Regions from separate parts of the Terasakiella magnetica genome, predicted to be linked through region 1. Evidence: predicted binding sites of a transcription regulator. Region 1 holds the regulator's gene; the other holds the start of a gene.
The links. Region 1 encodes HrcA, which represses chaperone genes, less so after heat shock. Its sites were predicted from a motif close to GTTAGCACTCNCCNNNGGNGAGTGCTAAC; they were not measured.
Positions count from the first base shown of each region.

Region 2: the regulator HrcA is predicted to act here: its motif matches at 2,603-2,631, upstream of groES (co-chaperone GroES).

Region 1 covers NZ_FLYE01000005.1:22,997-26,721, reverse strand. The annotation lists gene rph (ribonuclease PH) at 1-221, opposite strand, end outside; gene MTBPR1_RS05335 (DUF3126 family protein) at 218-436, opposite strand; gene MTBPR1_RS05330 (substrate-binding periplasmic protein) at 605-1,393, shown strand; gene hrcA (heat-inducible transcriptional repressor HrcA) at 1,425-2,462, shown strand; gene grpE (nucleotide exchange factor GrpE) at 2,484-3,191, shown strand; gene MTBPR1_RS05315 (NAD-glutamate dehydrogenase) at 3,262-3,725, opposite strand, start outside.
Region 2 covers NZ_FLYE01000034.1:145,314-149,038, forward strand. The annotation lists gene MTBPR1_RS11550 (SDR family oxidoreductase) at 1-327, opposite strand, end outside; gene groL (chaperonin GroEL) at 551-2,203, opposite strand; gene groES (co-chaperone GroES) at 2,262-2,552, opposite strand; gene MTBPR1_RS11565 (ArnT family glycosyltransferase) at 2,718-3,725, opposite strand, start outside.

The sequences.
Region 1 (3,725 bases):
CGACCGTGGGTGGAGCGTGGCAACATGCCATATTCTGCTGTCACCCAGCCCTCACCGGAGCCACGCATCCAACCGGGGACTTTTTCTTCCACGGTGGCGGTGCATAAAACATGGGTGTCACCAAATTTAATCAGGCAGGAACCTTCTGCATATTTGGAGAAACCCATTTCAAAGCTGATGTCGCGCAGTTGGTCGGCAGCGCGGCCGCTTGGACGTGTCATAGGTCGATCAGATCGTCTTCGATGATGGAGATATTGAGATCATAAGACACTTCGCCTTCGTCTTCGTCACGGTGCAGCACGCCAATGAATTCGTCCAGAACATAGACTTCAATCGGGTGTTCCGGCTTCTTTGGCGGTTGGATGCGGATTTTGTCGTTACCAAATGTTTTGCGCAGGTGCGCGGTGACTTTTTGGATTTCGTCCATCGTGATCATTTTTTCGTATTCCCATACAGCGTGAATTTGTTAACTCGGGTGTACCATAGGGTTTTGGTCAAGGACAATAGTTAACACGCAAGAAGATTGAGGAAGCCATGGTAAAGATAAAGAAGCAAGGCTGAAAATGTGCTATTGTGGTCTGGTAATTAAATGGGTGTCTGCTTTATGAGACTTTTGTTTTTGGCTGTTTTTATGGGGCTTATGGGGTTGGCAAGGCCCGCTCAGGCCCATGAATGCAACAAAGTCATTGCAACGGCCCATCCTGAATATCCGCCCTATCACTGGAAGGCTAATGGCAAAATCATTGGGGCCAGTGTTGCGCTGACTAAAAAGATATTTGATGAACTTGGTATAGAGTTTGAGGCCCGTTATGAGGGGCCGTGGAAACGGGTGTTGAGTTCTGCCAAAGCGGGCCGATTTGATATGGTGCTTGCCTTAAAGAAAACCCAAGAGCGTGCGCTGTTTTTAGAATTTACCACAAAACCGATTGCGCCTAACCCATTTGCGGTTTTTATGAAGGCGAATTCAGCCTTTGAATATGATGAATGGGCCGATCTCATCAATAAAAAAGGCGGTAAAAATGCCGGGGACCGTTATGGGGGCTCTTTTGATTCATTTGCGCAGAAATTTTTGACACTTGAAGATGGTTTTTCCACAGAAAGTAATTTGAAAAAACTTTTAAGCGGTCGCACGGAATATTTCATTCATGGGCGTTATGTGGGGTTGGCGCATTTTTCAACACTTAAAAATGGTGATCAGGTAAAGCCCCTTGAGGTCAATATCAATGACGGCGTGATCCATAGTGGGTTTACCAAAGGCTCTCCCTGTAAGGTTTTTCTGCCCTATGTGTCGCGTCGTTATGGGGAAATGTTGCAAAGTGGTGAAGCTCAACGGACCTTGTTGGAATATGTTGATCGTTGGGCAGAATTTGCAAAGTCTGAGCAGAAGAATTGACGCATCAGGGTATCCGCACTAAATTTCTTTCATGTTAAGTAATTTAAACGATAGATCGCGTGATATTTTTAGGCGCATTGTGGATGCTTATATGGCAACGGGTGAGCCTGTGGGCTCACGCACGGTTTCCAAATTGCTGGAAAATTCCTTATCGCCAGCCTCCATTCGCAATGTGATGGCTGATCTTGAAGATATGGGGTTGCTCCATTCCCCCCATGCCTCTGCCGGGCGGATGCCAACGGAAGCGGGGTTGCGCCTGTTTATCGACGGGGTGATGGAAATTGGTGATTTACCGGAAATGGAACGGCGCACCATTGATGCAGAATGTGCAGCAAAAGGTCGCCAGTTTGATGATGTGATGAATGAGGCCTCAGGCATGATTTCGGGCCTGTCCGGTTGTGCCTCACTCGTGTTTGCGCCAAAAGCGGATTCGCCGCTGAAACATATTGAATTTGTCAATTTATCACCGGGGCGCACCTTGGTGATTATGGTGATGGAAAATGGCGTGGTGGAAAACCGCGTGATTGAAACCCCACCTGATATCCCACCCAGTGCCTTGGTGCAGGCCAGTAATTATCTGGGGGCCAAGCTGGTTGGGCAAACCGTTTCAGGCGGGGTTGATGAAATAAACAAGGAATTGCAAAGCCATAAGGCGCAACTTGATGAGCTGACAACCCGCGTTGTGGAAACCGGATTGGCCCAATGGGCAGGTGGTTCAGCTGATTCAGGCTCGCTTATTGTGCGTGGACAGGCCCATTTATTGGATGATATATCCGCCGTTGGCGACCTAGAACGCATCCGCTCGTTATTTGAGGCTTTGGAAACGAAAGAAACCCTGCTAAAGCTTCTGCGCCTTGCGGATCATGCAGAAGGCGTACAAATATTTATTGGGTCGGACAATCCGTTGTTTAACGTGTCCGGCTGCTCTATGGTGGTGGCCCCGTTTCATGACGGTCATCAAAAAATTGTCGGCGCCATTGGTGTGATCGGTCCAACCCGTATCAACTATGCGCGCATCATTCCGATGGTTGATTATACCTCTAAGGTTATCGGCCGTTTAATTGGTTAACTAGGTTAAAGAGAAGACAAAATGTCAGGCGAAAATACACAAGCAACACCTGAAAATAACGAAGAAGTCATTGAAGAAACAGCAGCTCCACAGCAGGCAGAAGCCCCGGTTGAAGAGACACTGGAAGCAGATGTTCAAGGGTTTGCTGAAGAGGGAAAAGCCGGTGATCGTGTTGCCCAGCTGGAAGCCGAACTGGCAGAAATGAAAAGCAAATGGATGCGTGCGGTTGCTGATGAGCAAAATGTGCGCCGCCGTGGGGAGCGTGAAAAACAAGACGCGCTTAAATACGGCGTGACCAACTTTGCGCGTGAAATGGTTTCTGTGGCTGATAACCTGAGCCGCGCAATGGACAGCACACCAGAAGACATGAAAGACACCGATGTGATCAAAGGTGTTGAAATGACCGAGCGTGAGCTGCAAAACGCTTTTAACAAAGCCGGTATCAAGCGCATTGAGGCGGCAGGCCAGCCCTTTGACCATAACTTGCACCAAGCCATGTTTGAAATTCAAGACCCAAGCCAGCCTTCAGGCCTTGTTGGTCAGGTGATGCAGGATGGTTATGTGATCCATGACCGTTTGTTGCGTCCAGCCATGGTTGGTGTGACAAAAGGCGGTCCAAAATATGAAGCCCCTTCTGAGGAAGCCCCAGCTGATGAAGCCGCTGCTGCCACGGATGCTTATGAAAATGCAGGCGCTGAGTCAGGTGAAAAGCTTAATCAGGAAACCTGATCTAAAGTAAAAATATCTTAGATAGAAGATCAAAAGCCCTCGCAAACAGATGATGCGAGGGCTTTTTTCTTTATTGAGAGATCATATCGCGCAGTTGTTTGGCAGCAACCGTTAACATGGCGAAATCAACACCTGGTGTGGTTTTCATTTCTGCCAGCATCTGGTCGGTTTGGTCTACAACGGTTTGGTTTTGCTCAATCCATTTCTCAAGACCATCTAACGCATCGGCCCCTTTATTATGATGTTCAATCGCGCCATAGGTCAGGGTGGACTGATAAGTATAGAGGTCTTCGATCAAGGCCCCGACCGCCAGTTTTTGCCAGTGGTTTTTCAGGCCGAGTTGCTCGCCTGTTGCGCGCATCCATCCCAGATCAAAGCGCGCGCCAACAGCAAAGTAGATTTTTGAGACATTAACCACATCCATATCGCGTGAATGGGCAATGCCGACAATATCACAGCCAGAAACCAGAACCACTTTACCGGCAACACTTTTGGCAAGCTTTTCAGGCACGCCATTATCAATAAAGGTCTGGG
Region 2 (3,725 bases), on a different contig from region 1:
GATCACCTTGGAAAACAGATCAAGATCATGCGCGCCATTGCGACCAACGATTTTGGAAGCCGGTGCAATCCCCGCACAAGAAACCACAATACGGGCGACCCCATGGGCTTCACGCGCGGTTGCAAAAGCAGCCTCAGCACTGGCAGCATCAGCCACGTTACATTCAACCGCAATGCCGCCAATTTCATCGGCTACTTTTTGCGCAGCTTCCACATTCATATCAAAAATCGCAACTTTTGCACCTTGTGCAGCAAGCTTGCGCGCGGTTGCTTCACCCAAACCAGAAGCTGCACCCGTTACAATCGCACCTAAACCTTTAACGTCCATCATCGTCTCCTTAATCACTTTACCTTTACGTTAACGTAAACTTGGAGATGTTATATCAGAGGCAAAAGAGGGCTGCAAATGAAAAACGTAGCTGCCTGCCCCGAGCGATTTACCACACAACTGGATACTAGCCTCGCCAGTATGACAGGGGGACACAAAAAAAGGGCCGCACCTAAAAGTGCGACCCTCTTTAATAGCTTTATAGCTTACTGGTTGGTTTGGCTTAGAAGCCCATACCACCCATGCCGCCCATGCCGCCCATGTCAGGCATTGCAGGTGCAGCAGCCGCGCCAGCAGCCTCAGGCTTATCAGCAACCATAGCTTCAGTTGTGATCAACAAGCCAGCCACAGAAGCCGCATCTTGCAGAGCTGTACGAACAACTTTAACCGGATCGATAACACCAGCTGCAACAAGGTCAGTATACTCACCTGTTTGTGCGTTAAAGCCAGTTTTTGGATCAGTGCCTTCAAGCAGCTTACCAGAAACAACCGCACCATCGTGACCAGCGTTTTCAGCGATCTGACGGATTGGCGATTGAAGCGCACGACGGATGATGTCTACACCAACTTTTTGGTCAGCATTGTCGCCTTCAACACCTTCAAGGGCGCGAACAGCATACAATAGAGCTGTACCACCACCAGAGATGATGCCTTCTTCAACAGCAGCGCGTGTTGCGTGCAGCGCATCGTCAACGCGGTCTTTGCGTTCTTTAACTTCGATTTCTGTTGCACCACCAACTTGGATAACAGCAACACCGCCAGCCAATTTAGCCAGACGCTCTTGCAGTTTTTCACGGTCGTATTCAGAAGTTGTTTCTTCTGTTTGCGCCTTGATTTGGTTGCAACGTTGAACGATATCGTCTTTGTCGCCAGCGCCTTCAACGATTGTTGTTTCTTCTTTAGTGATCACAACAGACTTGGCCGTACCAAGCATTTCAAGTGTCACTTCTTCCAGCTTGATGCCAAGCTCTTCAGAAACCAACTGACCGTTTGTCAAAATAGCGATGTCTTGCAACATTGCTTTGCGACGATCACCAAAACCAGGCGCTTTAACTGCAGCAACCTTCAGGCCGCCACGCAGTTTGTTTACAACCAGAGTTGCAAGCGCTTCGCCTTCGATATCTTCAGCGATGATCAACAATGGACGAGAGGCTTGAACAGAACCTTCAAGCAGGTGCAACATTGGCTGAAGTGACGTCAGTTTGCCTTCGTTAACCAAGATGTACGGGTTGTCCAACTCACAGATCATTTTCTCAGAGTTTGTGACGAAGTAAGGAGATGTGTAACCACGGTCAAACTGCATACCTTCAACAACGTCAAGAGTTGTGTCCAGACCTTTAGCTTCTTCAACAGTGATAACGCCTTCGTTACCCACTTTTTCCATAGCTTGTGCAATCAAATCACCAACAGTGTTTTCACCGTTTGCAGAGATTGTACCAACTTGTGCAACTTCTTCGTTTGTCGCAACTGGCTTAGAGCGGCTTTTAACGTCTGCAACAACGGCTGTTACAGCTGTGTCGATACCACGTTTCAGATCCATTGGGTTCATGCCCGCAGCAACCGCTTTTGTACCTTCACGAACGATGGCTTGTGCCAGAACTGTCGCAGTTGTTGTACCATCACCAGCCAGATCAGCTGTTTTAGAGGCAACTTCTTTGATCATCTGTGCGCCCATGTTCTGGAACTTGTCTTCCAGATCGATTTCTTTAGCAACAGAAACACCGTCTTTTGTGACGCGTGGTGCGCCAAAAGACTTATCAAGAATAACGTTACGACCTTTTGGACCGAGTGTTACTTTTACAGCGTTGGCAAGAATGTCAACGCCTTCGAGCATTTTAGCACGAGCTTCTGTGCCGAATTTAATTTCTTTAGACATGTAGCTAGACCCTTATTTTAAGCAGTCAATTAATAAGTAGAATGATGGATGGAGAGAATTACTTCTCGATCACACCCATGATGTCTGTTTCTTTCATGATCAACAGGTCTTCACCGTCAACCTTGATTTCTGTACCAGACCATTTACCAAAGAGGATTTGATCGCCCGCTTTAACGTCAAGCGCAACGAACTCACCGTTGTCAGCGCGTACGCCAGAACCAACAGCAACAACTTCACCTTCAGATGGTTTTTCTTGTGCAGCTTCTGGAAGGATGATCCCGCCAGCAGTTTTCGTTTCTTGCTCCAGACGTTTTACGAGAACGCGGTCGTGCAAAGGACGAAATTTCATAGTATTTAACTCCGTGATATTCACCAAAGTGGATGACCCAAACGAGTCAGATTAGCACTCGTTAGGTTCGAGTGCTAACAGAGTTAATTTCACAGGCTCAAACTGTCAAGCGGTGAATCACGTTTTTTTCAGGAAAACTGCATGGTGCAGCGCAGCAATCGCCTGTTATTTTGCTTTGCCACGCCGGTTTAGCAACTCATGCGCACCATTAAGCTTTTCCACATCAAAAATAATGAAGTTATTGTTGCGAAAATTCTGCACATACTCCACTGCCACATGATCAGGCGCTGCCTGTTTCCACAGGGTAATCACCTTGCTTTTAGGGTGAGCAGCCAGCCATTCATTTAGGTTATGCCCGCGTGTTGTTGATAGTTCGGCAATGGGTTTTTCAAGACGCCCCAGAAACTGAAACGTACCATGATATTTCGCCATGAAGGCCACGTCATAGCCCTCATCCTGCATGTCTTTAATCTTAAGCGACATGTCTTTAAGGTCAAAAGCTGCCCCCAAATAGGGCGCCATCACCAGATGAATGGCAACCACCAAAGCGGTCATCATGGATGTTAAGCTTAAAATCGCCCCGCATTGGGTTTTCAGCTTTTGGGTCACAACATAAAGCCCACAAAGGATCGGCAGAGCCATCCAGTAAGTCGGCAGTTCAAGCGCCCAAGTGGGGAATTTCTTGATCCCCAGATAAGGTGCAACCAAAACAGCCAAGCCAAGGATAATAACAAAGCCTGCCGGAACGATACGCCCCACGCGGCTGACTTTGGTATCCTCTTTCACCAAAAGACGTGCCAGCATAAAGGCAAAGGCAGGGAAGATCGGCAAAAGGTAATGCAACTGCTTGCCACTGATAAGCGAGAAAGCAAAAAAGATCGGCACAAACCACAAGATACAAAAACGCACTTGGGCTTGCCCAAGCAGGTTTTTACCGCCCTGCCAGGCCGCTTTCCAAAGAATGGGCCAAATAACCCAAGGTAACAATAAGGGACCAATAACAGCGAGGTACCACCACCAAGGCCGCGCATGGGCAAAGGACTTCACCACCCGTCCCGCCGTTTGGCCCCAGAAAATAGCATCACGATATTCTTCCCCACCCAGAATCCCCGCAGGAACAGCCCATGCCAGTGCGATCACCGCGCCACCAAGGACTGAGAGAAGAATATTGCG